3 regions of the Marinobacter sp. CH_CUG1437-1 genome follow, and region 1 is predicted to be linked to each of the others. Evidence: predicted binding sites of a transcription regulator. Region 1 holds the regulator's gene; each other region holds the start of a gene.

Region 1 (10,381 bases):
AAGAGTTACAAGCAGAAAAAAGTGGTGATCGACGTTTCCCTGGAAATTCGCAGTGGGGAGATAGTGGGACTGCTTGGCCCCAACGGCGCCGGGAAAACCACCTGCTTCTACATGATCGTCGGGCTGGTCCCTGCCGATCGTGGCCGTATCACCATCGACAGCCGGGATATTACGCCACTGCCGATGCACGGACGCGCCCAGCAAGGCATCGGTTACCTGCCCCAGGAAGCCTCGGTGTTCCGCAAGTTGTCGGTACGCGACAACATCATGGCGATCCTCGAAACCCGTCGGGGGCTGGGCAAAGCGGATCGAGAGAAAAAGCTCGAGGAGTTGTTGGAAGAATTCCACATAACCCATATCCGGGACAGCGTTGGCATGGCCCTGTCGGGAGGGGAACGACGACGGGTGGAAATTGCCCGGGCGCTGGCCATGGAACCGGCCTTCATACTTCTGGATGAACCCTTCGCCGGTGTCGACCCGATATCCGTAAGCGACATCAAGCACATCATCCGGCATCTGCGTGACAAGGGTATTGGCGTTCTGATTACCGATCACAACGTGCGAGAGACCCTGGACATCTGCGAGAACGCCTACATTGTCTCCGGAGGCCACATCATCGCCTCCGGCAATGCCGATGCGATTTTGGCCAACCAGCAAGTCAAGGAAGTCTACCTGGGCGATGAATTCAGGCTGTGACACCGAAAGGCTCATTGTTTTGATGACCTGTAGCAAGTAAACTCGGCAAAGAACTTGCTAGGGTAAAATAAAACGACGGCAAGTAACCGGCATATATAGAATTTTTCACGACTTATGACACAAAGCGCTGATGAGTGACGGATCCTGAACCATGGTTATGAAAGCCTCCTTACAGTTAAAGCTGGGTCAGAGCCTGACCATGACGCCCCAGCTGCAACAGGCGATCCGGCTTCTCCAGCTCTCCACCCTCGACCTCCAACAGGAAATCCAGCAGGCACTGGAATCCAACCCCATGCTGGAGACATCCGAGGACGATGATCAGGCTGACGCAACCGCCGAGAACGACGAGCGCGAGACCAGCGAGAAAGAATCCGCGGCCGAGTCAGCGCCGGAACCTTCGAGCGACTGGGACGAATCAGAGAATGGCCCGGATTGGTCCTCCGAAAACGACATTCCGGACAACATTCCGGACGACCTGCCGGTAGACACCGCCTGGGACGACATCTACCAGTCCGCGCCCGCGCCGGCCGCCCGCAACGACGACGAGAACGATCACGATTTCGAGACCCGCAACTCGCCCACCGAGACACTTCAGGATCACCTGGAATGGCAGCTCAATCTGACCCCGCTGAGTGAACGGGACCAGGCCATTGCCCATGCCCTGATGGACGCTGTGGATGAGCGCGGCTATCTCACCAGTCCTCTGGAAGAAATCCACGCCGGACTGCTGGATGAAAACGAGGAAGACCCTCTTGAACTGGATGAAGTGGAAGCTGTCTTGCACCGTCTCCAGCATTTTGATCCGCCAGGGGTGTTTGCCCGGGATCTTCAGGAATGCCTGCTGATCCAGCTCAACCAGTTACCGCCGGAGACGCCCTGGCTGGCCCAGGCGCGACTGGTGATTACCCACTACATCAATCTGTTGGGCAACCGTGACTACGCCCAGTTGCTGCGGCGCAGCCGTCTGAAAGAAGACCAGTTGCGAGAGGTTCTGGCTCTGATCACAGGGCTCAACCCGCGGCCGGGCGACGTGATTGATCGCGCCGAACCCGACTATGTCATTCCGGACGTTATCGTTCGCAAGCATAATGGCCGCTGGCGTGTTGAGCTGAATCCGGAAATTGCCCCGCGCATTCGGGTGAATGCCAGCTATGCTTCACTTATAAGGCGTGCGGACAGCAGTGCCGACAACACCTACCTGCGTGATCAGTTGCAGGAGGCCAAGTGGTTTATCAAGAGCCTGCAGAGCCGCAATGAAACCCTGTTGAAAGTGGCGACCCGTATTGTCGAACACCAGCAGGGATTCCTGGATCACGGCGAGGAAGCTATGAAGCCGCTGATTCTTTCAGACATCGCCCAGGCGGTAGAAATGCATGAATCGACGATTTCACGGGTAACCACCCAGAAATACATGCATACCCCAAGGGGCATTTTCGAGTTGAAATATTTCTTCTCCAGCCACGTCAGCACTGACGAGGGCGGCGAATGCTCCTCCACGGCCATCCGGGCGATGATCAAGAAGCTCATTGCTGCGGAAACGCCCAAAAAGCCGTTGAGCGACAGTAAAATTGCAGCCATGCTAGGGGAACAGGGAATCAAGGTTGCGCGACGCACCGTTGCCAAGTACCGGGAGGCCATGCACATTCCGCCGTCCAACGAGCGCAAGCGGCTGGTCTGAATACCCCGGTGCGGGACGCAACACCGTATTCGCCGGCGCACAATGCGCCAGCACCCAGACCGGCTCCCGGGAGCCGGCACGATGACAACAGGAGACGCCTATGCAACTCAATATTTCAGGCCATCACGTAGAACTGACTCCCGCACTGAAAGATTACGTTTCAGAGAAGTTCGAAAAGCTCGAGCGTCACTTCGACCACATCAGTAACTGCCAGGTGACCCTGGAAGTGGAAAAGGTGCGCCAGATTGCGGAAGCCACGTTGCACGTAGTTGGTGGTGAGATTCACGCAAAGGCAGAAAACGAGGACATGTACGCAGCCATCGATGCCCTGATCGATAAACTGGACCGCCAGATCCTCAAGCACAAGGAAAAGAATGTAGACCGGATGCACGGAAACGGCTCTCGCTAACTGGCTGTTTTCATGCAAGTCATCTAATCGAGCTGCGACATGAACAACGTGTCGCAGCCTTTTTTTTAACGGAAACGCAGTCGATCCATGAGCGACACATCCCTGACCATAGACACTATTCTTGTTCCGGAGCTCACCCTCTGCAGGGTACCTGCGTCCAGCAAGAAACGGGCCCTGGAGTTTATTGCCGAGCAAATAAACCACCAGGACAACACGCTCAGCGAGACCCAGCTCTTCAACAACCTCATTTCCCGTGAGCGCCTGGGCAGTACCGGCATTGGCCAGGGGATCGCCATTCCCCACTGTCGCCTGGAGGGCCTTGATCACGTGGTGGGCGTTCTGATGACGCTCGAAGAAAGCGTTGAGTTCGACGCCATCGACAATCAGCCGGTGGATCTGATTTTTGCCCTGATCGTCCCGAAAGAGGCAACCAGCGAACACCTGGAGCTGCTCAGCCAACTGGCGGAGAAGTTCAATGAGCGGTCGTTCTGTGATCGCCTCCGGCAATGTGAGGACGCCGGCACGCTGTACCAGCGCATGACCGCCTCAGGCGGCTGATTTTCATTGCAGTGGAGGTGATTTGGTCATGAAGCTGATTATCGTCAGTGGCAGGTCCGGTTCGGGTAAAAGTACCGCGCTTCATGTGCTGGAGGACCTCGGGTTCTACTGCATCGACAATCTTCCCATTGGCTTGCTCTTTCCTCTCACCCGGGAAGCAGCGAGCCAGACCAAGCCCGGCCGGCTCGGCAAGATGGCGGTCAGCATTGATGCGCGCAACCTTTCCGGCGAGCTCGCCAATTTCGAGGAAATTTACCGGCGCCTCCAGGAGACCGGGGTTACCGTTGAAATTATCTTCCTTGATGCCGACGAGCAGTCACTTCTCCAGCGTTTCCACGCTACCCGCAGAAAACACCCGCTGAGTGACGACAAGACCTCCCTCAGGGAAGCCATTACCAGCGAGAAGAAACTGCTTGAACCACTGTCCAAGCTTTCCGACCTGTATGTGAACACCACCGGTATGTCGATGTACGAACTTCGGGATATGGTGAAGCAGCGAGTCGTGGGCCGGAAGGATCAGGAGCTGGCACTGCTGTTCCAGTCGTTTGGCTTCAAGCACGGAGTACCACTGGATTCCGACTATGTTTTCGATGTTCGCTGTTTGCCCAACCCTTACTGGGATACCAGTCTGCGGAAGTACGTGGGCACGGATCAGCCGGTTATCGAATTTCTGGAAAAGGAACCGGCGAGCCGGAAGATGATCGAAGACCTGAAGGCCTTCCTGGATACCTGGCTGCCCTCCTTCGCAGACAGCAATCGCAGCTATATGACGATTTCCATTGGCTGTACCGGCGGCCAGCACCGTTCAGTGTATGTTTGCGAGCAATTGGGCGACTACTTCCGGCAGCGTTACAGCAATGTGCAGGTACGCCATACCGAACTGCCACACCTTCAGACCCGGGAAGAGATCTGATCGAACCATGATTCGCCGCCCGATTACCATTATCAACAAGCTGGGTTTGCACGCGCGCGCCACGGCCAAACTCGTTAACACGGCATCCAGATTCGACAGCAGTGTGCGGATCAGTGGCAAGGGCCGGGATGTGGACGCAAAAAACATCATGCAGGTGATGATGCTGGCCGCCAGCAAAGGGACCGATGTGGAGCTTATTGCCGATGGTCCGGATGAAGAGCAGGCCATAGAAGCCCTGGCCGAACTGATCAACGATTATTTCGGCGAAGGTGAGTAAAATAAACACATGACCGATATTCTGGAAAAAAGCCAGGCCCGCCAGCGCCTTCGCTCACTGAGCGAGGCCCTGGACAGTGGCGCACTGAAACAGGTTGCCCGCATCCTGAACGGTGGCCTGAGCCCCAGTGATATTGCCCATTTGCTCGAATCCTCTCCGCCCCGCCAGCGTGCCCTGCTCTGGAACCTGGTAGACAAAGAGCTGGAGGGCGAGGTTCTCCAGTATCTCAGCGATGATATCCGGGGTTACTTCCTGAGCCAGTTGAACGCCCAGGAACTGGCCGACATCATCGAGGATTTCGAATCCGACGACCTGGCGGACCTGCTGCAGCAGCTGCCGGATACGGTTATCCAGGAAGTCCTGGAGACCATGGACGAGCAGGACCGGCAACGGGTAGAGGAAGTGCTCTCCTACCCGGAGGACACCGCCGGCGGCTTGATGAATACGGACACTATCACGGTGCGTCCGGACATCAGTATTGACGTTGTACTCCGCTACCTGCGCCGACACCGCAACCTTCCCCCCATGACCGACAGTCTGATCGTGGTGAGCCGGCGGGATGATTTCATTGGCATGCTGCCGATTACCAAGATGCTGGTATCCAACCCCGCCTCCACCGTGCGGGAAGTGATGGATACCGACATCGAGCCGATTCCCGTAAGCCTCTCCGACACCAAGGTAGCGACATTGTTTGAACGCTACGATCTTATCTCGGCGCCGGTGGTGAACGAGGAAGGCCGGCTTCTGGGCCGCATCACCATCGACGACGTGGTAGACGTTATCCGGGAGGATGCTGACCACTCCCTGATGAGCATGGCCGGTCTGGACGAGGACGAGGACACCTTCGCGCCGGTGTGGAAGACATCGCGCCGCCGCGCCGTCTGGCTGGGAATCAACCTGATCACCGCCCTGATTGCATCGGCGGTGATCGGTTTATTCGAGGAAACCATCGCCAAGGTAGTCGCTCTGGCGGTGCTGATGCCTATCGTCGCGAGCATGGGCGGCATTGCCGGCAGCCAGACCCTCACCCTCGTCATCCGAGGGATGGCGGTCGGGCAGATCAGCGGTGCCAATGTAAAATGGTTGCTGAACCGAGAATTCCTGTCGGGCATCCTGAATGGAATGCTGTGGGCCGCCGTTGTTGCCGGCGCCGCCATGCTCTGGTTCCAGGATTTGCTGATAGGAGCCATTATCGCTGCCGCGCTGGTGATCAATCTGGTTGCAGCTGCCCTCGTCGGCACGGTTCTGCCACTGTTTCTCAAATCCCGCAACATCGACCCGGCCCTGGCAGGCAGCGTGATTCTCACGACCGTTACGGACGTGGTCGGTTTTATGGCGTTTCTCGGCCTTGCGACGATTTTCTATGCTTAAACGGATGTCGGATTTATGAAAGATCACCAAGACAACGACGCGCCAGAATACGACGGTCCCAGCAAATCCCAGTTGAAACGGGAGATGCATGCCCTGCAGGATCTTGGCAAGCGGATGCTCGATCTGAGCAATGATCAGCTGGAAACGCTGCCAATCAGCGATACACTTCGTGCCGCCATCGAAGAATCCCGGCGCATCCGCCAGAACGAGGCGAAACGGCGGCATCTGCAATACATCGGCAAGGTGATTCGCCAAGAAGATGATCCCGAGGCCCTGGCAAAAGCCATTGATGCCTTCGACGCCGGTAGCGAAGAGCACACCCGCCGGCATCACCTGGCGGAGCGCTGGCGGGATCGAATGATTGCGGAAGGAGACTCGGTTGTTGGGGAATTTTTCAGCTATTGCCCCAGCGCCGACATGCAGCATCTGCGCAACCTTGCCCGCAACGCCCGCAAGGATGTAGAGAAGCAAAAGAACACCGGCCAGGCCCGAAAACTCTTCCGGTACCTTCGGGAATGCATCGACGACGCTGAGGCGATGTGAACCTGTGAAGTCAGGGGCAGATGACGGTTCATCTGCCCTGCTTTCAGCCTTTGAGCCGACGGTGCTCCCACACTGGCATCCGGGTGCGCAGGTTGGCCACCTGATCCAGGTCCAGCTCGGCGGCAACCAGTCCCGGGCCTTCACCCATTTCCGTCACCACCCGCCCCCAGGGATCACAGATCAGGCTGTGGCCATAGGTGCGCCGGCGCTCGCTGTTCTGACCACCCTGGCCCGGCGCCACTACCCATACCTGGTTTTCGATAGCCCGCGCCCGGATCAACGGATACCAGTGAGCATCACCCGTCTGCCAGGTAAAAGCGCTCGGCAGGCAAATCCAGTCCACATTCTGCTCCCGCAACAGCCGGAACAGCTCCGGGAAGCGCAGGTCGTAACAGATCGCCAGCCCCAGCTTCCCGGCGGGCGTGTCCACGGTCACCACCTGCTCGCCGGGCTCGAAGGTGTCGGATTCCCGATACTGGCCATGGGCGTCTTCGACCATGGCGTCGAACAGGTGGATCTTGTCGTAGCGGGCAACTTCCCGGCCCTGATCGTCAAACACCAGGCAGGTCGCCCGAACCCGATCTTCGATCTCGGAGCCATCCGGTCGCTTGGCCACAGGCATTGATCCGCCCACGATCCAGATTCCGAGCTTTCGGGCCTGCTCCGCCAGAAATGCTCTGATTACAGGCTCAGGGCCGGCTTCCTGACGGCCACAATCGATCATCTGAGACGTGGCCAGAACTGCAAAATTCTCTGGCAGCACCGCGACAGAAGCCCCCTCTGCGGCGGCCTCCTTCAACAGCTTTTGCGCTTCAGCCAGGTTGGCCTCGATATCATGGCCGCTGACCATCTGTATGGCCGCAACCCGGTTGGAAACACGCTTGCTCATAACTGCCTCCGCTATTGCCGAACAGAAAACTCACTCACCGGTATCGAAGACCCGCTGCAGATCCACCTCCGGCTCATCCCATGTACCGGTCACACTATAGGTCGCACTGGTCAGCCTGCTAAGAGGATCGCCCAGAATCTTGTCCAGTACAAACAGAGCGCCGCCAATCGGCGCTCCTGCCCCCATAAGCAAAGCGGCCAGGGGTAAGTTCTGGGTCAGGGGTAACACAACCACAAGTCGCATATCCAGATCTTCGCTGGCCATATTGGTGGTACCACTGAGCTTGAAAGCGCCCGATGGGCCCACAATCTGAAGTTCCGGATCCATGGTCAGCAATCCGTTGATAATTTGCGCCTTCCCCGAGATCGCGTCAAAGGCCACGCCCCGCTCATACAGATCAGAGAAGTCGAGCTTCAGCCGGCGCCAGAGTGTGTCGGAGTTCAGCAGATTGAAGACACGGAACAGTTGAGCAGTGTTGTTTCGTTCAAGGATGACCCCCTCATCCAGTCGCAGGCTTACGGAACCGCTGAGTTCGGGTATGGAGAACTCATCCGGGCGGCCGGGCCAGTCCAGGTCCAGCTCGATGTTCGTGCCCTCGTTGGTAACCGGCATTTCGGCATTCAACAATTCATTCAAGTCCGACAGGGCACCACCGGTTATCGAGCCTTTGAACCGGCTGGTTTCACGGTCTCCGACGATGCTCCAGGTCATATCTCCCAGCAGGGTCAGGGAGTTGAGGCGACCCTCGATGTCGTTCACCTGTAGCCGGAAAGGCTCAGGGCGAAGCCGGAAGGCCCACTGCCCCAGGGATTCTTCATTCAGCCGAAGTTCAGCGATCGACACATCGATATCTGGCCAACTGCCCATATCCAGCGCCCGGAAGGCTTCCAGCTGTTCTTCCAGCGTTAATAATTCTTCGGACTCCTCACGGGGGGTCTCGCTACGGACGAGCCGTAGCACCTGAAAATCAGCCTTCACTGTCTCGCCGCTCGTCGGAATCACCAGCCGGCCTTCGGCGCGTCGGGAACTGGTGTTGACCACCCAGCGGTCATCAAGGTCGAGCGCATTGATCTCGATGTCGCTCAGGACCTCTGGGCCAAGATAGAGCCGCCCCAGGCGCAGATCAAACCCGGTTTCTTTCCACAGCAGATCAAACGTGGCCCGGTTTTCCCAATCACCGGTAATGCCGAGACCGCCGGAAGCGGATGGATTGATCGTGGCCCGCAGCGGTGCGGCCTCACTCGCTGTTTTTGACAGCGGCTCCGGCCAGTCCACCGACAGCCCCTCTAGACTGGAGCGAACGCGAATTCCGGATGTTGACTGGGCTCCCACATCCAGTTCGGCACTGTAGGCAACTTTACCCTGCAGACCAAAGCCGGAGTCCGTTGACAGCCCGGCTTTGGCGAACACTTCCGGTACCCGGAGAGAGCCGGACTGGCGAATGCTGAGTGCATTGCCGGCGCGGGCCTTGCTGAAGGCGATGGTTACCGGCTCGCCGAAAAACTCTGCAGCCAGGGGGCCACCCGAGAATCCATCTTCACTGTGATAGGTCAGCGCACCACGAACCGATTGCCATTCCAGCCCGGCTGCCGGATAGGACACGGCGCCCTCCTTGACGGCAATACTCGCTTCAACCACGGGCGGCTGGTCCGAGCCCAGCGGCAGATCAATGCCCAGATCCAGCTGATACTGACCGCGGTACTGAAGTTTCTGGGCCTCCGTCCCTGCCATGTCACCCAACGGGCTGTTTTCCATCCAGTAACCAACCGACTCACCCGGCACCCGAGCCGAGGCATCCACCTTTATTCGGGTACCTTGATCAGAGGGAATAACCCGGACTGTTCCGGAAGCCAGATCCAGGCCTCCGGTTCGCCCGGCCTCCAGACGGACCAGGGTATCACCATTGTGAACCCTGACATTGCCCCGGGCGCCTGTGACTGCCGGCCAGGCGTCATCGTAACGAACGGACGCCTGGTCAAACTCATAGATCATGGACGTCACAAAGGACCCTTTCGGAGCATCCGAGCCTATCTGGCCATGGCCGAAGAAGGTTCCCGAGGTGATATCTGCCTCAAGGATCGCCGTGGTAAGCCAGTCATACAGTCCCTGGTTGACCGCTTTGACCGGAACAAAGTCTGCCAGCATCCCGGCATTGCCGTTTTTCACCGAAACCTTGAGACCAAGGTTGTCCTCGCCTTCGCGATCCATCCTCAGGTCAAAAGCACCGTCGAGTTCTGTGGCTTCGCCATAACGCATTCGAACGCCGTCTGAAAATACCCGGGTGATGGCACCATCCAGCTGCCAGGCCACGTCCCCCTCAATTTCCGGGAAGGACCAGGCGCCACCGAAAAGCTGGGGAAACTCGAGAGAGACAGGAGACTGCCCCGCCGCGATCCGGACATAGCCCTTTTGCCTGTCGAGAAAGATCTCACCGTTGGCGGAGGTGATGCCGGGTGCGCCGCCGTGGGCCCTCACGCTGACCTCGCGCAAACGTCCCGAGAGCTCGAAATCCTCCGGTGCGCCGTCGGGGAAGAAGATTTTCAGTTGATCAAGGAAGCCGCCCGGGCGATAGTTTCCCAGAGCACGGAGCGCGCGCTCCGGGAGTATCGGAAGCCTGGCCGCAAGGCGGCGGGTGGGCGCGAGTGGCAGGGCATCGGCGATCACGGACATGCCGCCATCCGACGGCGCCAGCCTCAGGCTGAAGGGGGAAACCACGTCACCATCCCAGGTCCACTGGAGCTGCTTCAGGTGCCACTCCCCGAGTGCGAAGGCGCCGGTTTCGACCAGGGTTTCATCGGTCATCACGCTATCGTGGCGACGCCAGCCGAATCTGGCCTGGATATCCTCCAGGGGCGCCAGGGATTCGTACCCGACACCCAGTTGCAGGTAGGGTGTTCGAACGGTTCCGGTCACCTGTTGCAGCAGGCCGTTGCGGAACGTGAGCCAGGCCTCGCCGCCAAGATCGAACCCTTCCACCCGAAGCGTCCGCCACTGGTATTCGTCGATCAGCCCATCGAACAGCCGACCGGAATCCACATCAAGGTACA
Region 2 (10,381 bases), 160 kb from region 1:
GGCTTCCACCCTTGCCATGGAGATCGTCCAGCAGTTTTTCGAATTCGTCGTCGGTGATCAGATCGTCGCTGCCACCGCCTTCTGCCTCGGCCGCCGGCTTTTCTTCTTTGCTGACAGCCTCGTCCTCGCCCGCAGGTGCGCCGGCAAACTGCCCTTTTCCGTGCAGCTGGTCGAGCAGCGCCTCGAACTCGTCGTCGGTTATCTCGTCATCTCCGGAACCCTCCCGGTCACCGGAAGACGCTCCGGAGTCTGAAGCCGGTGCCTGTTCTTCGCTCTTTTCGTCCTGCAAGGCATCCAGAAGCTGTTCGAATTCGTCGTCGGTGATGTCGCCGCCATCCTCCGACGGTTCATTCTCTTCGTGTTCCGGCTGAGGGTCGGCGACAGGCGCTCCCTCACCCTCTGGCAGGGCCAGGGCATCGAGGCGGGCAATCAGTTCGTCCGGAGCCGGTGTTGGTTCCTCGTGATTGCGAACCTCTTCAAACATGGCATTAACGTTATCCAGGGCCTCCAGAACCACGTCCATCAGTTCAGAGTCCACCTTACGCTTGTGATTGCGCAGGGTATCGAAAACGTTCTCGGCGGAGTGGCAGCAATTCACCAGCGCTTCAAGCTGAAGGAAGCCGGCGCCGCCTTTAACGGTGTGAAAGCCACGGAAAATGGCGTTGAGCAGATCACTGTCGTCAGGATGTTGCTCAAGATCTACCAACTGCTCTGACAGCTTTTCGAGAATTTCACCGGCTTCTACCAGGAAGTCCTGCAAAATCTCTTCATCAGCATCGAACGCCATGCGTTACCCTCTTTGTTCAGAAACCGAGACTGGACAACAGGTCGTCAACGTCATCCTGTCCCGAAACTACATCTTCACGCTCATCGGCCTTGATCTGGGGCCCGACGCCCTTCTCTGCAGATTCTTCCTTCTCTTCAATCTGGTGCACGGTGCCGGTGAGCTGATCCACATGGCTGGCCATCACCACCAGGCTGAGCATCTGCTCCTCAACCTCTTTTACCAGGGCGGTGACCTTCTGGATAACCTGGCCCGTCAAATCCTGATAATCCTGAGCAAGCAGGATTTCCGACAGATTGTTGTACATGGTGTCAGCGTCGCTGGCTGTGCTGACAAAAAAGCGATCAATACGGCCGTACAGTTCCCGGAACTCCGCCGGCTGCATCTCCCGACGACGCAGACGTTGCCATTCGTCCCGCAAGGAGGCCGCTTCTTCACGAAACGCGTTGGCCACCGGCATGGTTTCCTCAACCAGGTCCATGGTGCGGTTGGCCGCTTCGCCGGTCATCTGCACAACGTATTCGAGGCGATCGGAGGCGTCTGTCATCTTCGACAGCGCTTCCTGCTGTTCCGCGTTCCGGGGGTCAATCTGGAAGTTCCGGATGGCTTCGTGCAGGCTCCGGGTCAATCGCCCTACCTCGCGGTACAGACTTTGATCCCTGACCTCGCTGAGTTCATTGATCAGGGTCATGGCTTTGGCATAATCACCGGCATCAACACTCTCTGCCAGCTCTGCTGCCTGCCGCTGGAGCTTTTCGGTCACCTCCGGCTCAAGGCCCCGATGGTTCTTTTTGCTATCGCTCATGAGAGCCATCCGACCTCTGGTTACTGGATTCTTTCAAAGATTTTCTCAATCTTTTCCTTGAGCACAGCGGCAGTGAACGGTTTGACAACGTAGCCGTTCACGCCCGCCTGAGCCGCGGCAACAATCTGGTCGCGCTTCGCCTCAGCCGTTACCATCAATACCGGCAGGGTTTTCAGATTCTCGTCAGCCCGGACAGCCTTCAGAAGATCGAACCCGGACATGCCCGGCATGTTCCAGTCGGTGACCAGAAAGTCGTATTTGCCGCTCTTCAGCATCGGCAAGGCTGTGTTGCCATCGTCTGCTTCATCGGTGTTGGTGAAGCCCAGATCACGCAGCAGGTTTTTGATGATCCGTCGCATTGTGGAGAAATCATCCACAATGAGGATTTTCATGTTTTTGTCCAATGGGACCTCCAGTTAGTAACACCCGGAATTCGTTTGACCTTCGCGTTCAAAGTCTAGCAGGCCGCTGTTTAAACCGCTTATTGTCAGACCTTTGCTTCCGTTGTAAAGCATCGGTTACCAAAAACTACAGACTGCCCCTTCGCAGACACAGACTGAACGCAATCAGCTGTCCGGTTCCTGGCGCCAATCCGACAACCGCCCCCGAAGGCGCAAGGCAGCCTGGCTGTGAATCTGGCTGACCCTGCTCTCGCTGACGCCCAGCACGGCGCCTATTTCCTTGAGGTTCAGCTCTTCCTGGTAATAAAGGCTCAGAACCAGTTTTTCCCGCTCCGGCAGGTCTTCAATGGCCTCAGCCAGGCTCCGCCGGAAGGCATCGGAGGACAACCCCTCCAGAGGGTTATCCTGCGTCTCTGTCTGTTCTATCGGCAGCTCTCCGGATTCATTGAGCTCATCGAGGCTAAAAAGTCGGCCACTGTTGGAATCGGAAAGATAGGAATGATACTCCGCAAGCTCCATGCCCAGCTCCTCGGCCACTTCCTGATCCTGGGCTTCCCGGCCAAGCCGGTCTTCCACAGCCTTGATGGCCTGGGAAATGCGACGGGCGTTTCGATGCACGGAGCGGGGAACCCAGTCGCCCTTGCGGATTTCATCGACCATCGCCCCACGAATCCGGATACCGGCGTAGGTCTCGAAGGTGGCTCCTTTGGTGGAACTGTATCGCTGGGCAGCCTCAAGCAGGCCAATCATGCCGGCCTGCATAAGATCTTCAAGCTGAACGGAAGCCGGCAGGCGGGCCATCAAATGGAGGGCGATTTTCTTGACCAGCGGCGCGTGTTGCTCAACAAGCTGAGATGCTTTCTGCGCACCCGACTGGTTATAGATTCCGAGGTTTTTCGCCAATGTCATGTATCCGGTTTCTTGTTTGACTGGATCCGATTCAGACTTCGACGAGCCGCTCCACAAAGAATTCCAGATGTCCACGGGGTGAGGACGGCAACGGCCAGCTGTCTACCTTGTCGGCCAGAGACTTGATGGCCAGGGAGGCTTTCGCTCTGGGATAGGCATCCAGCACTGCCCTCTGTCTCTGGACTGCTTTCTTCACCGCCTCATCGTAGGGGACTATACCGACATATTGTAGTGCCACATCGAGGAAGCGCTCGGTGACCCGAGTCAGTTTTTCGAACAGATGCCGGCCTTCCTGCTCATTCCGCACCTGGTTGGCAAGAATGCGGAAACGATTGGTTCCATAATCCCGGTTCATCAGCTTGATCAGGGCGTAGGCATCGGTGATGGACGTGGGTTCGTCACACACAACCAACAGTAACTCCTGGGACGCCCTGAGAAAGCTGACCACCGATTCGGAGATACCGGCGGCGGTGTCGACGATCAGGACATCGATCTGATCCCCCAGCTCGCTGAACGCATTAATAAGCCCGGCATGCTCCATGGGACTGAGCTGGGTCATCCGCTGGGTACCTGACGAGGCAGGAACGATCTTTATGCCGCCGGGACCATTTACCAGAACGTCCTTGAGGTCACAGTCGCCTGCCAGAACATCCTGAAGGTTACGGTTGGCGGTGATGCCCAGCAATACGTCGATGTTGGCGAGCCCAAGATCGGCGTCGAGCAGCACCACTCTCCGGCCTTTCTGCGCCAGGGCAATTCCGAGGTTGACCGACACGTTACTCTTGCCGACTCCACCTTTACCGCCGGAAACTGCAATCACCTGTACCGGATGTGCTCTGCTCATACTGTTTTTTGTCTCTCGCCACGTTTCGCCGGTGCGTTTCCGACGCCTGCTGTCAATCTGCCCGGTCTCAGGCGTGCTCTTTCAGGCCCTCTGCGACCGCCTGCTGTTGCTGGAGTGTTTTAAGCCGATCCACGGCCAGCCGCACCAGCGGAACAGCTTCTGCGTGGTGCAGATCTTCAGGAATCTTCTGCCCGTCTGTGTAGTAGGCTACCGGGAGACCGGTTTCCATGACAAAGCCGAGGGACTCACCCAGTGTCAGGGCCTCATCGATCTTGGTCATCACACAGCCCGCAAGATTTGCCATCTTATAGCAATGCCAGACGGATTTCATGATGCGCGGCTGACTGGTTGCCGAGACGACCAGGTGCGTTTTGACATTGTGATGGCTGCGAGCCAGTTCGGCCAGCTGTTCCTGATAACCTTTATCCGAACTTGTCAGCCCGGCAGTATCAATCAGAACCAGGTGACGGTCTGACAGCTCGTCCAGAATATCGTCCAGGCTGTGAGCCTCATCCACCACCCGAACCGGCACATTCAGGATACGACCAAACACGAACAGCTGCTCGTGCGCCGCCACCCGATATCGATCGGTGGTAACCAGAGCCAGGGAGTCGGAGCCATGCTTGAGCACATACCGCGCCGCCAGCTTTCCAATCGTGGTGGTCTTGCCGGAACCGGTAGGACCCACCAGCGCATAGGCGCCCCCCTCATCAAGCCACTCCATGCGAGAGGTCCGAACGCCGGTGCAGAGCATTTTCAGGGACTGCTTCCAACCATCTTCCAGTCGCCCTGCCTTATGGCGACGGGAAATTGACCCTGCCAGTTCGCTGCCCAGGCCGAATTCCTGCAGGCGCTCGGCCAGCCTTTGCTGAACAGCCGTGTTTGTCGAAACCACCGGGTCCGGCTGCGGGCGACCACCCTGCATCATATCCCTGAGGGAGCTGATCTCGGCGCGCATCTGTGCGAGTTCATCAGAGTAGACATCCTTCGGCGCCTGGGTCTCAGCCACACTATCACTGAAATCGCCGCCGACCGTTTCCTGAACAGCAGCGAACGACGGACCTGCGTAGCCGGCTCCCTGGGAGGCACGCCTTTCCCTGACTTCACGGATGCGGTCACGGGATCGGCTCAATTCATCCTCGAGACGACGATGTTGGTCAGCCTGCATTTCTGCCAGGCGGGATCCGTTGGTGGCTTCTTCGGCCTGGTTGCCCAGGCGCTGGCGCGCCATGTTTTCGTCATAGTCCAGCGCCGTCACGATTTCGACACCACCGTCGACCCGACGGTTGGAAAGAATCACGGCATCCGGCCCCATCTGTTCACTGACCTGTTTCAGCGCCTCTGCCATGGTCTGAGCAAAAAACCGTTTTACTTTCATGATGCCTCTTCCTCCACCGGCAACGCCGTGCCGGCGCTGTCCGCTCTGTCATCCGCGCCGTTACTGGCCAACGGACGCCACGATCGTAATCTGTTTGTTATCCGGAATTTCCTGGTACGAGAGCACGTGCAGTCGCTCTACCCCATAGCTGGCAAACTTCGCCAGGACCGGCCGCAGTGGCCCGGACACCAGCAGAATGGCCGGTTTGCCAAGCATCTCCTGGCGCTGGACGCTCTCCTGAAGCGATCGCTGGAGCTTCTCCACCATATTCGGCTCCAGAACCAGGCCAATGTCTTCCTGACCGCCGGATTGTTGACTCTGCTGAACAGACTTCAGCAATAACTGTTCCAAGTCCGGATCCAGGGTGATCACCGGTATCTCCGATTCGTTGCCGCAGATGCTCTGGACAATCATCCGGCGCAGGGACTGCCGGGCTACCGTGGTCAGCAGCTTGGGATCCTGGCTCTTCGGATGAACATTCACGATGGCCTCGGCAATGGACCGCATATCCCGGATCGGCACTTCCTCCTTCAGCAGGTTCTGCAAGACCTTCAGGAGCAGACTGATTGAAACGGTGGTGGGTACCAGCTCTTCGGCCAGCTTCGGAGAAATCTTCTCAAGCTGATCCAGCCACTTCTGGACTTCCTCGTGGCCCAGCAGTTCGTGGGCGTGTTTCTGCAACACCTGGTTCAGATGGGTCGCAACCACGGTACTGGCATCGACCACGGTATAGCCCAGGGTCTGGGCCTGGTCTTTCTTATCGGGCTCGATCCAGCAGGCATCCAGACCGAACGCCGGATCCTTGCCCTCAATTCCCTCGACCTTCCCAAACACCTGGCCTGGGTCGATGGCCAGCTCCCGGTCCGGGTGAATCTCCGCCTCGGCAATGGTCACGCCCATCAGGGTAATGCGATAGACGTTGGGCATCAGATCGAGATTGTCGCGAATGTGGACCGAGGGCATCAGGAAACCCAGATCCTGGGACAGTTTTTTACGAACACCCTTGATGCGACTGAGCAACTGACCGCCCTGGGACTTATCCACCAGCGGAATCAGCCGATACCCCACTTCCAGACCGACGATATCGACGGTGGAGACATCGTCCCAGCCCAGCTCTTTGGTCTCTCCGGGTGCCGGCAGCTGACGACTCTGATCGCCACCCGCGTCTCCGCCCGGCGGCAGATCCCGCCCCGCCGGTCGCGGTGCCGCGCCGCCAGCGCCCCTGGCCGGGAAGGCGCCCTCCTCCTCGACAGTCTGCCTCTGGTGTTTCCAGATATACCAGGCAGCACCGCCGGCCAGCGCACCAAGACCCAGGAAGGCCACGTGAGGCATGCCGGGAATCAGGCCGAGGATAATCAGGATTCCAGCCGCAATGGACAGAGCCTTCGGCGCACTGAACATCTGCTGCAGGATCTGGCCGCCCATGTCCTGGCTGGAAGTGACCCGCGTTACCATGATCGCCGCAGACGTGGACAGCAGCAGCGAGGGAATCTGTGCCACCAGGCCGTCACCAATGGTCAATAGCGCATAGCGCTCCATGGCCAGCCCGAAATCCAGGCCATGCTGGAGCATACCGATGGCGATCCCGCCGACGATGTTAATGGCAAGAATGAGCAAGCCGGCAATGGCATCGCCTTTAACGAACTTGGACGCACCGTCCATGGAACCATAGAAATCCGCCTCCTGGGCAATCTCGGCCCGGCGATGCTTGGCTTCGTCCTGATTGATCAGGCCGGCGTTGAGATCCGCATCAATGGCCATCTGTTTGCCGGGCATGGCATCCAGGGTGAAACGGGCACTTACTTCGGAGACCCGGCCGGCGCCCTTTGTGACCACCAGGAAGTTGATGATCATAAGAATCGCGAAGACCACCAGACCCACGGCGTAGTTGCCACCAATAAGTACCGCACCAAAGGATTCGATCACCTTACCGGCAGCGTCGCCGCCCTCGTGGCCGTTCAACAGAACGATCCGCGTAGACGCCACGTTCAGGGCCAGACGCAGCAGCGTGGCCACCAGCAATACCGTGGGGAAAGAGGCAAACTCCATGGGCCTCAGGGCGTAGACACAGACCAGCAGAATGACAATCGACAGGGTGATGTTGAACGTGAAGAACACGTCCAGCAAAAACGCCGGCATGGGCAGAATCATCATACCGAGCAAGCCCATCAGCATGATGGGAATGCCCAGATTTCCCCGCGTCAGGGTTTTGACGTTATTGAGGACTAAAGCTCTGTCCATGCCGGATACTTCTCCGATTGGCCGTGCCTGCAGGCGTTTCAAAGGTCGAAAATCTGACGCGGCGGCGTCGTTTGGAAGAGTTATCGCAAGATCCGTACCAGCCCTTAGTGGATTTCCGCGAACCGGCCATTTGCGGCCTGACTCGCCTTGCCAGATGCGGTATCCTTGCGCCATTTAAATGCGACGCTAAAACCCCAACCAGACACACAGGTGACCCCATGCCAATCCACGAGGTAAAACACCCTCTGATCCGCCACAAGCTCGGCATCATGCGCCGTGCGGATATCAGCACCAAGAATTTCCGGGAGCTGGCACAGGAAGTTGGTGCACTTCTGACCTACGAGGCCACCAAGGACTTCAACCTGCAGGAAAAGACCATCGAAGGCTGGGCCGGCCCAGTGAATGTGGAACAGATTCACGGCAAGAAAGTCACCATCGTTCCGATCCTCCGGGCCGGGCTTGGCATGCTCGACGGTGTTCTGAGCCTCATTCCTGTTGCCCGGGTCAGTGTTGTCGGCCAGATCCGCAACGAGGAAACACTCGAGGCCAGCACCTACCTGGAAAAACTGGTGGGTGAGCTGGATCAGCGAATGGCCATGATCGTCGATCCCATGCTCGCTACCGGCGGCTCCATGATTTCCACCATCGACCTGCTCAAGAAAGCCGGCAGCACCGAGATCCGGGCCCTGGTTCTGGTAGCCGCGCCCGAGGGCGTCAAGAAGGTTCTCGAGGCTCATCCGGACGTGTCGATCTACACGGCCTCCGTTGATGAACGCCTGAACGAGAAAGGTTATATCCTTCCGGGCCTCGGCGATGCCGGCGACAAGATCTTCGGCACCAAGCAGAAGGACGTTTAAGCATGCAGGATCATACCAACGACCCGGTCTGGAAACAGGCCATTGCCGGCTCACAAATGCTACTAGTTGCCTTCGGCGCCCTGGTGCTGATGCCATTGATCACCGGCCTGGATCCCAACGTGGCCCTGTTCACCGCCGGTCTGGGCACCCTGATATTTCACGTGGTGACCGGCGGGCAGATCCCGATTTTCCTGGCGTCCTCCTTCGCCTTTATTGCCCCCGTAATCGCCTCCAAAGGCCGGTTTGGCATGGAAGAAACCCTGGGCGGCCTGATGGCCGCAGGTATTCTCTACATCTTCCTGAGTGGCCTGGTTCGGATGCGAGGAACCGGCTTTGTCCGCCGCCTGCTGCCGCCAGTGGTCATCGGCCCCGTGATCATGACCATCGGTCTCGGGCTGGCACCGGTTGCGGTTCACATGGCCTCCGGCCGTACAGGTGACGGCGCCAACCAGCTGATCCCCTACGACACCGCCATCTGGATCGCGATGATCTCTCTGGCCGTAACCATCATCATGTCGGTCTGGGCCAAGGGCATCTTCCGCCTGATTCCCATCATGTTCGGCGTGATCACCGGCTACATCCTCTCCGCGTTTGCCGGCATCGTAGATACTACGCCCATCAAAGAAGCTGCCTGGTTTGCCGTTCCTAGCTTCGTTGCGCCCGAGTTCAGCTGGGGCGCCGTGCTGTTCATGATTCCGGTGGCCATCGCCCCGGCCATCGAACACATCGGCGACGTGCTGGCCATCGGCAACGTGACCCGTAAGAACTATCTGGAAAAGCCGGGCCTGCATCGCACCCTGCTGGGTGACGGCCTGGCCACCAGCGCTGCTTCCATGCTCGGCGGACCGCCCAACACCACTTATTCGGAAGTCACCGGCGCAGTCATGCTGACCAAGAACTTCAACCCGAAGGTTATGTGGTGGGCGGCCGGCGCTGCCATCGTTCTGGCCTTTGTTGGCAAGTTCGGCGCGGCACTGCAGACCATCCCGGTCCCGGTTATGGGCGGTATCCTGTGCCTGCTGTTCGGCTCCATTGCCGTGGTTGGCCTTAACACGCTGATCCGTCACCAGGTGGACCTGTCACAGTCTCGCAATCTGGTGATCGTCGGGGTCACCCTGGTGTTCGGTATCGGCGGGATGGTACTCGGGCACCTGGAAGGCATCGCACTGTGCGCGGTGGCTGCCATCATCCTGAACCTGATCCTCCCCGGCAGCCGCGAGGCATGGGGTAAAGCGGTTTATGAGCAGAAAGCGGACTGATAGCTCCGGCATCAGTTTCACTGCCCTCTACACCGGTGCCGTCTGGCACCGGTACGGGCTTTCTGACGATACCCTGGCAACGGAAAAAGGCCGCTGGCTATACCGCCTGATGACACCCTTCGAGGCCGCCAGCAAGGCGGCCATCGGTGGCAACATCCGCACCTTCCTTCTGCAACGCCATCTGATCATCGACCACCTGATCGACCAGGCCATCCGCGACAAAGGCATCACCCAGGTGCTGGAAATCGCGTGCGGTATGTCTCCCCGGGGCATGCGGTTACGCCAGAAACATCCCCTGCTCCACATGGTCGAAGCCGACCTGCCCGACATGGCCGCCCGCAAGGCCCTCCGCCTGATGGCCACTGGCCGCCTCGGCGACCATCACCAGGTCACGCCCATCGATATCCTCGCGGATCACGGCGAGTACCAACTGGAAAAAGTAATCGACCGGGTATTCGAGAACAACGAGCCGGTAATCATCGTCACCGAAGGCCTGACCAGCTATTTTTCCCTGGAAACCATCACCGAGTTCTGGCGCAGACTCTCCTCCGCCATGGCCAGACGCCCGGGTTCGGTTTACCTTTCCGAAAGCTACTACCAGCCGAGCCAGCCTGCGCTGAACACCACCCTGAAAGCACTCGGCGGCGTCCTCGGGGCCGTTACCCGCAGCGAGGTATCCTTCCATTTCCAGACTGACGCTCAGGCACGGGAGCATTTCCTGTCCTGTGGGTTCGCCTCGGCCACCGTGCATGACCCGCGGTCCTGGTATGGAATCTTGCCGATTCCCGAAAGCCGCGGTGAGCCGATGGTTCGGGTTATTGAGGCTGGTTGCTGACCTTGCCTTCGAGTCCTGCCCTAGCCTGCTGTTTCGGGGTAAGAGGTTTGTGGGTCTGCTTCCCAAAA
Region 3 (10,381 bases), on a different contig from region 1:
GCAGACGATCACCGATCCTGGTTGCTGTGACATCGCCAACACCGCCATCAGTTCCGGTTTGCTGCCCGCTTCGAGGCCGATCTGGCCTTTCGAGGCGGCCGGCTCGGTGGCCAGCAGCTCCTCGACCACGCGTCGCTGCTGGTTAACCTTGATCGGATAAACCGCCGTGTAGCGTCCCTGGTAGGCGTGCTCTCCTGCGACCTTGTTAAAGGCATTACACAGTTTGTTGACCCGGTCGTGCAGGATATCAACGAAGCGAACCAGTACCGGCAGTTGAACGCCGGAGTCGGTGAGAGCCCGGGTCAACTCCGGCAGGTTGATTCGGGCGTCGCTGTGGCCGCGATCCGGGCGGATCAATACCTCGCCCTGATCATTGACACCGATATAGCCATCGCTCCAGTGGGCAATGTTGTAGACCTTGTGGGCCGGGGTGGCGCTGGCTTCGTTCATGCTTGCTATCCTGTCAGGAAACACTGGCCGCCATTGTATGGATTCCCACTCCGGGCTAAAAGCACCCGGTGCGGAAAAAACCTGGCCATTCACCGCGATTATCGCTTTAGCTCACGAGGGGGCACCCCTACAATACGCCCTTTCAATTCAGCCCATGGCCCACAGCGGGAGGCAAGACATGACAGCACTCAACGACGGCTGGTTTACCGAGGTATTCCAGGACCAGGGGACGGCGTTTTCCCTGCAGGTGAAAAGGAAGCTTCATGAGGAACAGACACCGTTCCAGAAACTGGAAATCTACGAGACCGAGACCTTCGGTAACCTGATGGTTCTGGATGGCTGCGTGATGCTGACTACCCGCGATAATTTCCTGTACCACGAGATGATGACCCATCCGGCCCTGTTCACTCATCGGGATCCCAGAAAGGTGGTCATTGTCGGCGGCGGTGACTGCGGCACCCTGAAAGAGGTGCTCAAACATCCGGGCGTCGAAGAAGCCTGGCAGGTGGAAATCGACGAGCGCGTCACCCGTATGTCAGAGAAGTATTTCCCGGAGCTGTGCGAAGCGAACAGTGATCCGCGCGCCAATTTCTTCTTCGGGGATGGCATCCAGTGGATGCGGGACATTGAGCCGAACAGTGTCGACCTGATCATCATCGACAGCACCGATCCGGTCGGTCCCGCCGAAGGCCTGTTTGCCCTGGATTTCTACCGGGATGCCATGCTGGCGCTGCGTGAAGGTGGCATCATTGTCCAGCAGAGCGAATCACCGCTCTTGCACACCGACAGCATCATCAAAGGCATTCACGACGACATGCGCAAGGCAGGATTCGAGCACGTGCAGACCTTGCCATTCCCGCAGCCGGTCTATCCGACCGGCTGGTGGAGTTGCACCATGGCCAGCAAGGAGAACCCGGTCAAATACTTCCGTGAGGAAGATGCCAACAATCGGCCATTCGTCACCCGCTATTACAATGCCGGCGTGCATCGGGGTGCGTTGGCAATGCCTCAGTTCATGGTGGACGCACTGGAAGATGAGGTTCGGCCGGAAGAAGCCTGAGTAAGGTCTGCAAACGAAAAAAGGGGCGCCGGATGGCGCCCCTTTTTTCGTGCTTCGTGTCAGGGTTTACTGCTTGCCGCTGACAAACTCCGGATAGGCTTCCATACCGCACTCGGACAGATCCACACCTTCGTACTCGTCTTCTTCGCTGACCCGAATGCCCATGACGGCTTTCAGGATGCTCCAGACGATCAGGCTGGTAACGAATACCCAGACGAAGATGGTGAGCATGCCGACCAGCTGACCCATGAAGGTAGCGTCTGCGTCGGACAGGAGAACCGCGAAGATACCCCAGATACCAACCACGCCGTGCACAGAGATGGCACCGACCGGGTCGTCAATGCGCAGCTTGTCCATGGTCACGATGGAGAACACAACCAGGGTGCCACCGATGGCGCCAATGATGGTGGCGAGCAGGGGAGATGGGTCCGCCGGCTCGGCAGTGATGGCAACCAGACCAGCCAGGGCGCCGTTCAGGGCCATGGTCAGGTCAGCCTTGCCGAACATCAGGCGAGCTACGATCAGGGCAGCAATCAGGCCACCGGCTGCAGCCGCGTTGGTGTTCAGGAACACGTTGGCAACTTCGTTGGCAACACCGATACCACCCAGCTTCAGGGTAGAGCCACCGTTGAACCCGAACCAGCCCATCCACAGGATGAAGGTACCAAGCGTTGCCAGGGGCAGGTTGGCACCCGGGAAGGCGCGGATCTCGCCTTTGGCGCCGTACTTGCCTTTACGGGCGCCGAGGAGGATAACGCCAGCCAGGGCTGCAGCTGCGCCGGCCATGTGAACGATACCGGAACCGGCGTAGTCGCTGTAGCTCAGCTCGTACATGCCGAATACCGCGTCGCCGTTCCAGGTCCAGGAACCCTGCATCGGGTAGATGAAACCACACATAACAACCGCGAAAGCAAGGAAAGCCCAGAGCTTCATGCGCTCGGCCACGGCACCGGAAACGATGGACATGGCGGTCGCAACGAAGACAACCTGGAAGAAGAAGTCGGAAGCGCCACTGTACTCACCCATGTCGCTGAAACCAGCTTCGGTAGAGGCTGCAATGACACCGGCAATGGCTGCGTCGTCCATCTCGGCCACAGTTGTGACGCCGCTCAGGAAGATGCCACCGTCGTACATGATGTCGTAGCCGACAATCAGGTACATGGTACAGGCGACCGCAAACAGGGCCACGTTTTTGGTCAGGATTTCGGTGGTGTTCTTGGCACGCACCAGGCCAGCTTCCAGCATGGCAAAGCCGGCGGCCATCCACATGACCAGGGCACCGCAAATCAGGAAGTAAAAGGTATCCAGCGCATACTGGAGTTCAAAAATGTGATTTAGATTGCTTTCCATATGAAGCCCTCCGCACGAGGCTTTTCAGGTTATAAAAATTTTTTGCGTTGGCTGTTCGAATTATCAGAGCTGGTTCAGACCGCTTCTTCGCCGGTTTCGCCAGTCCGGATCCGGATGGCTTGAGCCAGTTCAGTCACAAAGATCTTGCCGTCGCCGATCTTGCCGGTGTTGGCTGCCTTGGTGATGGACTCGATGACCTGGTCCAGCAGGTTGTCGCCAATGGCAACTTCCACCTTCACTTTGGGCAGGAAGTCCACTACATATTCCGCGCCACGATAGAGTTCTGTATGGCCTTTTTGCCGACCGAAGCCTTTGACTTCAGTGACGGTTACGCCTTGTACGCCAATCTCGGATAGTGCCTCACGGACATCATCCAACTTGAAAGGCTTGATGATCGCTGTCACAAGTTTCATTGCTTTCTCCTTGGTAAAGCCGTCCCAACAGTGAGGGCCCGTCGGCCGATTGTTGAGTTCGGGATGCTGCCACCTCGCACACCAATTGTGCGGATTGCGTACGAGAGCTTTAGCATCGGGTATGCCAACGCAAAAAATTACAATAAAAACAATTATATATGATATCCGCGTACCAGAATGGCGCAAAGTTGTGCACCAAAATAGAGCGGGTAGCTGACCAGTGAGCCAAATTGGAGCGGGCTCTCTGGCCGGGCAGCCCCCATTATAGGGTCCGCAACCTACAGTATGGCAGGGGCTGCGATGTGATACACTCCCGCAGACCGGCAACAGGCCCTGTCTTTTAGTCGAAGCCGGACATTTCAGTGATTCGTGAGGTGATGTGTGAAAGGTCCACAGGATATTTTTGCTCAGCTGCAGGGCCAGTTTGGCCAGTTCGTACCCGACATGGCCCGCGCTGCACGGGAAGATTTTGAAACCCAGGCCCGGGCGACTGTGATGGCCGTACTGTCCCGCCTTGAGCTGGTGACACGAGAGGAATTCGATGCCCAGCAGGCCGTCTTGCTGAAGACCCGTGAAAAGGTGGACGCGCTCGAGAAGCGGGTGGCCGAACTGGAAAATTCCCTGCCAAAACAGTAAACCACGGACACGCCCGGCAGGACGCCGGGCCAGCAGTTCCGCTCATTACCATGGAAGGTTGTCATGCTTGCTATCGTTCATTCCCGCGCCTCAATTGGCGTGTCAGCGCCGGCCGTTACCGTCGAGGTCCATCTTTCCGGCGGTCTGCCGGCGCTCTCGATCGTGGGCCTGCCGGAAACCGGTGTCCGAGAAAGCAAGGAGCGCGTTCGGAGCGCTCTCCTGAACGCCGGCTTCGAGTTTCCTGCCCGCAGAATCACGGCCTTTTTATAGACTACACTTCTTATTAATAGTTCCGAAATTCTCATCGCAGCTGAGATGACTTTCAATATATTCAGCCAGTTGTGGACCGATGGTGAATCTACGCGAATGCTGTTTTGACAGGTCGTATCTGACAGATTCCTTTTTGGAGGAAGAGTCGTGATTCATTTGGATTTGAATGACAGTCAAGAATGGAAGGCTTGGATAGTCGACGAATTCGAGAGTAAGTGGTCACTGAATTTGTCAGCATTTTGCGCTCTAGGTCCTGATGGTCGACGCTTCATTACGTTAGTGGCGCGTAATTTGTCAGGAAAGCGTGCAGCTAGCCAAAAAAGTCAGCTAACTAAAATAAACGCTGAGATTGGCGCCGCAGTCAGAGCCTTTCAATTGACGGCCCTCCCAAAAAGGGAGTCGGATTGGCAAGACCTGGTAGTTCGCTTTTATGAATATGCTCTGGGTCGAACAGATACGAAACGCACCCTCGCAAACAGGGTGAAAGACTGGAACAGTAACTTAGCACACCACCTTGAGACTCTAAGAGATGCACATGACCTCATTCCTTTGGGTGTAGAAATTCCTAGAGCCCGAGTGAGTGAAGCTGCTATAGCTCAAGCTCGCGAACTCACTCAACTCCTTGGACAACCCAAGCCCAGCCCCGAGACAAAGGCGATCGACAAAACCCTCGTGAGTGTTTCGATTGGTAGAACTGATGCTGAATATCTTGAGGAAATTCGGGACTCATTGAGTGAAAAAAGGCGGGTTTTGGAGGACGCACTTCTTAGGTGGTGGTGCCAGATCAAGGAGCACTTCGAGTATGGGGAAAAACTAGTACAGGAGACTAATCTCGATGCTCTTTTGGCTCAACTCTCGATTGGAAGCGCTGGGCCTGTCGAAAAGGCTATACGCTTAAACACCCGCCTGGCAGACGGAAGAACCGAGACTACTCTAGGGAACCTTCTATCACTTTTGCACCATTTTCACGGTAGTAATTGCAACGCTAAGGACTTCGAAAAGTCCACTCTGTATTTCCCCTGCCACGCCACCATTCGAGTTCCTGCCTCGGCTCCCTCACCAGTTTCAGTAGAGGTTTCCGTATTTGACAGAATCAGTTGGATGTTGGGTAGCCTAAATCATACAGACATTGCTGTCTGCGCAGCTCTGTTAATGATGAGGAATCCTACTTTTACTTCTCATTCGCTACTGTTGGCTAAGGTAAAGGACAAGAATGGCCGCCCTTACTTAGAGCTGAATAATTCCGGGCTTTCTTTCCGCATTGAAAAGCCTCGTGCGGTAAAAATGAGCGATTCCCTACTTGATGATGTCTCTTATGAGCTTGTAACAACGCTCATTCGAATGAGTCGTCGTTATCGGAAGAGAGTAATCGTTTCTAATCCAGCCGTGGGAAACCTTTTATTCCTTTGTCGGCCTTATCGAGCGGATCAGATCCACAGAGTCCCCAACCTTGCGCAGGTGCACAGAAAACTGCAGGGAACAAATGATGCGGGTAGAGACCACATTTATCAGTACTTCCCAGACCTTGATTCTGTTTTGCCTCGCGGCACGATATCTCTTTCAAAGATAAGAGCAACTGAAGGTGTCCTAGAATGGTTTAGAACAGGCTCCATTCAGCGAATGAGTAAAAAACTTGGGAATACAAAGCGAGTGGTCATAAATCATTACATACCGAGGCCCCTTCTTGATGCCTGGAATACTCGTCTTATTCGCCGCTTCCAAAATTTATTGTTAGCAGTCGCTGCTGCCGACGAAGACTTTCTCCTCGCCGTAACCGATTTTCAAGCCCTCGAAGATTTGCACTGTTTTCTTGCACAAATGTTAGAGCAGCATTCGACTAGTTCCTCTTCGCTAGGCAAAGAGCTTCATGAGCGCTTTTCAGTGCTATCCAATTGCGATCAGGGGGATTCCGCGTCGCGTGCCAACCTTACAGTATCTATTTCTGCTCGAACGCTGACGTATTTGTATCTCTACCAAGAAACCGTCTTAAAGGCTGGTGTTGGCGCGGCCATTTTAGATCAGCCAGACCCGGTTTCTGGCCTACATCCGAGATACTTTCTTGACTTGGCGGAGTTGCTCCGCCATCAACTTCCTAGTCACCGCAATTCTGATATGCGCGAGGCCCACTTCGCTGCCGAATCAAAAATGGGTGGTTTGATTAATAAGACCCAATGGACTGACCTGTTGTTAAGGCGTGTGAGGTCACAGCATGCGCAACAATAAAACGAATATGCCTTCGCACTTCAATGTCGATGAGAGAGCAACTCTGCTCGCATTGCTTGATCACGGGCGGCAAAGCCTGATGCCTTATGATGGTGCATGGAAGGCCGATTGGCTGCTGTCAGACGTGACTGCACCGATTTGGCCTTTACGTACCAGCGAAAGCCGATTCGTGAACGGTGCCTGGAGAAGAGTGAGAGTCTTACATTGGCGTGCAACTCTTCCTGATGGCAGCCTCCTTACTGACCCCGAAAATAGCTATATCCTTGGCATTGCCCAACGGGCGACATTCTTGGTCCGCTTTCTCTCAGGATTTGGCATAGACAGTAGTTTGGCCCTTGAGCAGTGGGCCGCTAGGATGAAAACCCTATGCCAGTGGCTATTCCTCAATGAGGCATTGTTCGCCCCAAGAACTCATGCATTCTCAAGAGTCAATACTGGCGCGATCAACGACTTTTTCTCAAGTTACATCTCGGGAGGGAAATCTAGGCTACTGCAGTTACCCGAACGCTGTCTTCGTTATTTCTACGAAAAAGCCCTCGGGCGCGAAGTTCAGTTATCCACGGATCAAAGATTGTTCCAGATACCACCGGCGGATACTGAAGCGATAACCGCTTGGCTAGAAAGTGAGAATTTTTACACACGGAAAAACAGTAGCAGGGATTGGAATCAACGATATATCGATCGAGGCTTGCTTGCCGATTGTCTTTCCTGCGGTTGGCAGGAAATGAAGTCGGACCGCATGAACTCCTTCCTGAGACAGTTTGAGCCTGAGCTTGTTCAAGCATCAAGCCAACTGCTGCTTCCAATCAATGGCTTTAACACCGAGTATCCCGGACATTGGATCAGAGACATTGACACCGTATTCAGAACACCGGTTTCTTTTACGCATGCATCTGCAATGCTATCGACTTGGAAAGACCTATTCCGACTTAAGAGGCACCTACCCGATGCGCTGCCCCCCACAGAGCACATTGACCTTTCAGCTCCGAAATATATGGTTGCGCATAAATCTTCACCGGTAAAGCACACCCCATGGGTTCCCCTCAAAACAGCTCTTCAGTATACGACCGAGGCTCTTCGCCTCCTGGTTACCGTCGGAGACGTTATAGTCGATTTTTACATTGAAGCCCTCCGAGCGTTTAGCGGACTAGGCCTTTTCAACGAACAAAGAGACTCATCTAGCGTTCGACGAGTCAAACGAGATAGCCGTAACGATTGGATAAGGCGTAGCGTTCCAGACCAACTTTCTGAGCTCAGAATAAGCGGCTGGACTACGGTTTTTGCGGCGCACTCGAGGAACGTACATCATTTGCTTCGAACCGCTCCTGCTCTTTCCGACATTTTGCAGGTGCTTGTAGGAGGGGTGGTAGTACTGATTGGGATTACCAAGCCTAGCCGAGGGTCTGAATTGCGGTCCTTGCGCAGAGATTGCGTGAGACTTGTTGAGGGCGACGGTTACTGGATTGAGCACAAAAATCGGAAGGCAAACGCCAACGACCATTTGCTAAATACTTCGAAGCCTATTCCTGCCGTTACCGCAAGAGCTATTAGTCTTCTGGGTCGATTGGGCGACGCGTTGTGTGAACTTTTTTCAGACAACGACAGCTATGCTCAAGAAAGCCTTTTTTATCTCCCAACCTTTCGGGTGACTGGCACACCAAACCCGAGAGTTCTGGACTCAATGGCTTTTATCGATTGTCTTGATGCTTTTTGTGATTATGTTGCTCTCCCTTCAGACTCTCACGGGCGGCGATGGTATGTCCGTCCACACGAACTCAGAAAGTCCTTCTTAATCACCTTCTTTTGGTGTTTCAAGTACAGCTCACTAGATGCGGCTCGCTGGGTTGCCGGGCACAGTAGTGCTGAACACGTTTACGCATATATTGAGGCAAATTTCCCGGGAGAAGAGCTGCCGCAGATCGAAGCTGAGTATGCTGCGAAACAGCTGAGGGACTGGAGTTCGGAAGAGCAATCTGGCGAAGAGGAAAACCTTGATCTCTTATACAGCGCAGTGTGTGACCATTTTCAAGTTTCAAACATATCGTTGATTGGCGAATCAGAGTTGGAAGATTGGCTTGTAATCGCCTTCTCAAAGGGAATTTATCGAATTGAACCATATGTGTCAATGGCCATTTATTTTGACCCACCTTTGGCCAATAAAATTGACCCACCTTTCATAGTCTAGCTTGTAACTTTCTGCTTCAGTCGATAGCTTTCTCCTCCCAACATAAAGATGTGTGAATGATGGATAACCCGGTCAATGATCGGCACCGCCACGTTGTCGTCGTGGAAGAACTCACCCCAGCTGGTGAAGTCCTTGTTGGTGGTCAGGATGATGGACCGGTATTCGTACAGGCTGTTGATCAGCTGGAACAGGTTGTACCGGGCCTGCCGGGTCATGGGTAGATAGCCCAGTTCGTCGATGATCAGCAGGTCGTACTTGGCCAACTGGCTGACCCGCTTTTTCAGTTCCCCTTTCATTTCGGCCAGTTCCAGTTCTTCCACCAGATCCAGGGCATTGCGGAACAACACCCGGTAACCAGCTTCCACCGCCTTGTGGCCGATCCCGATGGCCAGGTGGGTCTTGCCCACACCCGGCGGGCCGATGAACACCAGGTTGTTCCGCTCGTCGATGAACTGGAAGTCCAGCAAGGCATTTACCTGACGTTTGGTAATGGTGGTCTGGTGCCGGTAGTCGAAGCCCTCCAGGCGCTTCTCGGCAGGGAACGCGGCCATCTTCCGGTTCCGGCGGATGCGCTTGTCCTGGCGCTGAGTCATCTCATGTTCGGCAAGCCTGTCCGCGAAGCTCAGATAAGACATCTCGTTGGCTTCTGCCTCAGACAGCAGATTCGTTAATTCATCAGCGGCTGCGCTCAGACGCAGGCTGCGGTATCGGGCCACGGTTTGCTCAAGCTGGCTCATGGGTCACCCCCTGGCCACTGGAGTGGCCAAGACGCTGGTAGGCACTCAGATCCAATGCTTGCTTGGGTTGCGGTAACGGCTCCGGCTGTCGCTCCCGCAGAACGGCGGCCTGGGCCGCTTCCAGGTAGCTTTGCAGTCGTGTGGCGGTCATGCCGGGGCGCTCTGCCAGCGTCGTGATCAACACGGAATCCACGGGTTCGTGGCGCTTGAGCAAGTCGCGGGCAGCCACCAACTGATCCTTGTAGATCTTGGGCTCGGAGCGTTTGAGCTGCTGGCACAACCGATGCCCGACATCACTGCCGATCCGGGCGCTGATGTCGGCTTCCAGCTTGCTCACGCGCTGGGCATGATCCCGGTAGTGATGGGTGTTCTTGATCACCTTGCCCTTGTCCGTACACAGGCCATGACTGGCGATGACGTCGCCTGTGCTCAGGTCGCTGATGTGCAGTTGGCCGCCGGACTCCAGAACGCCCACCCGGGCCTGTTGCCAGGCCATGGGCACGGAGTATTTGTTGGCCTTCCAGGCGATCAGGCCGGTCTTGTCGGCTCTTCGTGTCTCCCGGGCCACAGACTGCACGCACGCCGGTGACAGATAGGCCGCCAGATGTTCTCGTTCATCCTGCTCGAACCGCTCCCGGGGTGGTTCTCCGGTGGTGCCGTGGATGCGGACATTGGCCACACTCTCAACCCAGTCCTGCACGTGCTGACACACGTGTTCCTGGTCCCGGAAGACCTCGCCGTAAAGGCAGTCCTGTTTGACGTATTTTACGCCGGCTTCCACCTTGCCCTTGCTCTCCGGGTCATAGCCTTCGCAGGCATGGATCCGGAACCCGGCGGTGGTGGCATACTCATGGAAACGTTGGTTGAGAGTCAGTTCCCGGTACTGCTCGTTGATCACCACCAGCTTGGTCTGATCGTAAACGCATTCCTCCGGCAGACCGCCAAAGTACCGCAAGGCTTCATCGTGGAGCTGGATAAAGGTCTGGGTATCCAGAGGGCGGAAGGCCAAGCCCACGTACATCAGCCGCGAGTAGGACAGCACGAACACCACGAAGTG

Evidence for each region. Region 1 encodes sigma-54, which starts transcription at its own class of promoters, with help from an activator protein. Its sites were predicted from a motif close to ANTGGCATNNANNTTGCTNT; they were not measured.
Region 2: the regulator sigma-54 is predicted to act here: its motif matches at 7,445-7,464, upstream of flhA (flagellar biosynthesis protein FlhA).
Region 3: the regulator sigma-54 is predicted to act here: its motif matches at 3,383-3,402, upstream of glnK (P-II family nitrogen regulator).

Annotation. Positions count from the first base shown of each region.
Region 1 is NZ_JAYMEW010000003.1:532,473-542,853, reverse strand. Features, by position in the region: gene lptB (LPS export ABC transporter ATP-binding protein) at 1-696, shown strand, start outside; gene WA411_RS11290 (RNA polymerase factor sigma-54) at 854-2,374, shown strand; gene hpf (ribosome hibernation promoting factor) at 2,475-2,783, shown strand; gene ptsN (PTS IIA-like nitrogen regulatory protein PtsN) at 2,871-3,341, shown strand; gene rapZ (RNase adapter RapZ) at 3,370-4,254, shown strand; gene WA411_RS11270 (HPr family phosphocarrier protein) at 4,262-4,531, shown strand; gene mgtE (magnesium transporter) at 4,541-5,902, shown strand; gene yjgA (ribosome biogenesis factor YjgA) at 5,918-6,445, shown strand; gene WA411_RS11255 (carbon-nitrogen hydrolase family protein) at 6,489-7,334, opposite strand; gene WA411_RS11250 (YhdP family phospholipid transporter) at 7,365-10,381, opposite strand, start outside.
Region 2 is NZ_JAYMEW010000003.1:696,917-707,297, reverse strand. Features, by position in the region: gene WA411_RS12050 (chemotaxis protein CheA) at 1-787, opposite strand, end outside; gene WA411_RS12045 (protein phosphatase CheZ) at 804-1,589, opposite strand; gene cheY (chemotaxis response regulator CheY) at 1,610-1,993, opposite strand; gene WA411_RS12035 (RNA polymerase sigma factor FliA) at 2,156-2,899, opposite strand; gene WA411_RS12030 (MinD/ParA family protein) at 2,931-3,743, opposite strand; gene flhF (flagellar biosynthesis protein FlhF) at 3,811-5,121, opposite strand; gene flhA (flagellar biosynthesis protein FlhA) at 5,182-7,362, opposite strand; gene upp (uracil phosphoribosyltransferase) at 7,581-8,219, shown strand; gene WA411_RS12010 (uracil-xanthine permease family protein) at 8,222-9,478, shown strand; gene WA411_RS12005 (class I SAM-dependent methyltransferase) at 9,459-10,313, shown strand.
Region 3 is NZ_JAYMEW010000001.1:572-10,952, reverse strand. Features, by position in the region: gene speA (biosynthetic arginine decarboxylase) at 1-450, opposite strand, end outside; gene speE (polyamine aminopropyltransferase) at 629-1,510, shown strand; gene WA411_RS00040 (ammonium transporter) at 1,577-2,860, opposite strand; gene glnK (P-II family nitrogen regulator) at 2,935-3,273, opposite strand; gene WA411_RS00030 (accessory factor UbiK family protein) at 3,655-3,909, shown strand; partial or broken gene WA411_RS00025 (magnesium chelatase domain-containing protein) at 3,973-4,167, shown strand; gene WA411_RS00020 (hypothetical protein) at 4,327-6,402, shown strand; gene WA411_RS00015 (hypothetical protein) at 6,389-8,587, shown strand; gene istB (IS21-like element helper ATPase IstB) at 8,584-9,324, opposite strand; gene istA (IS21 family transposase) at 9,311-10,381, opposite strand, start outside.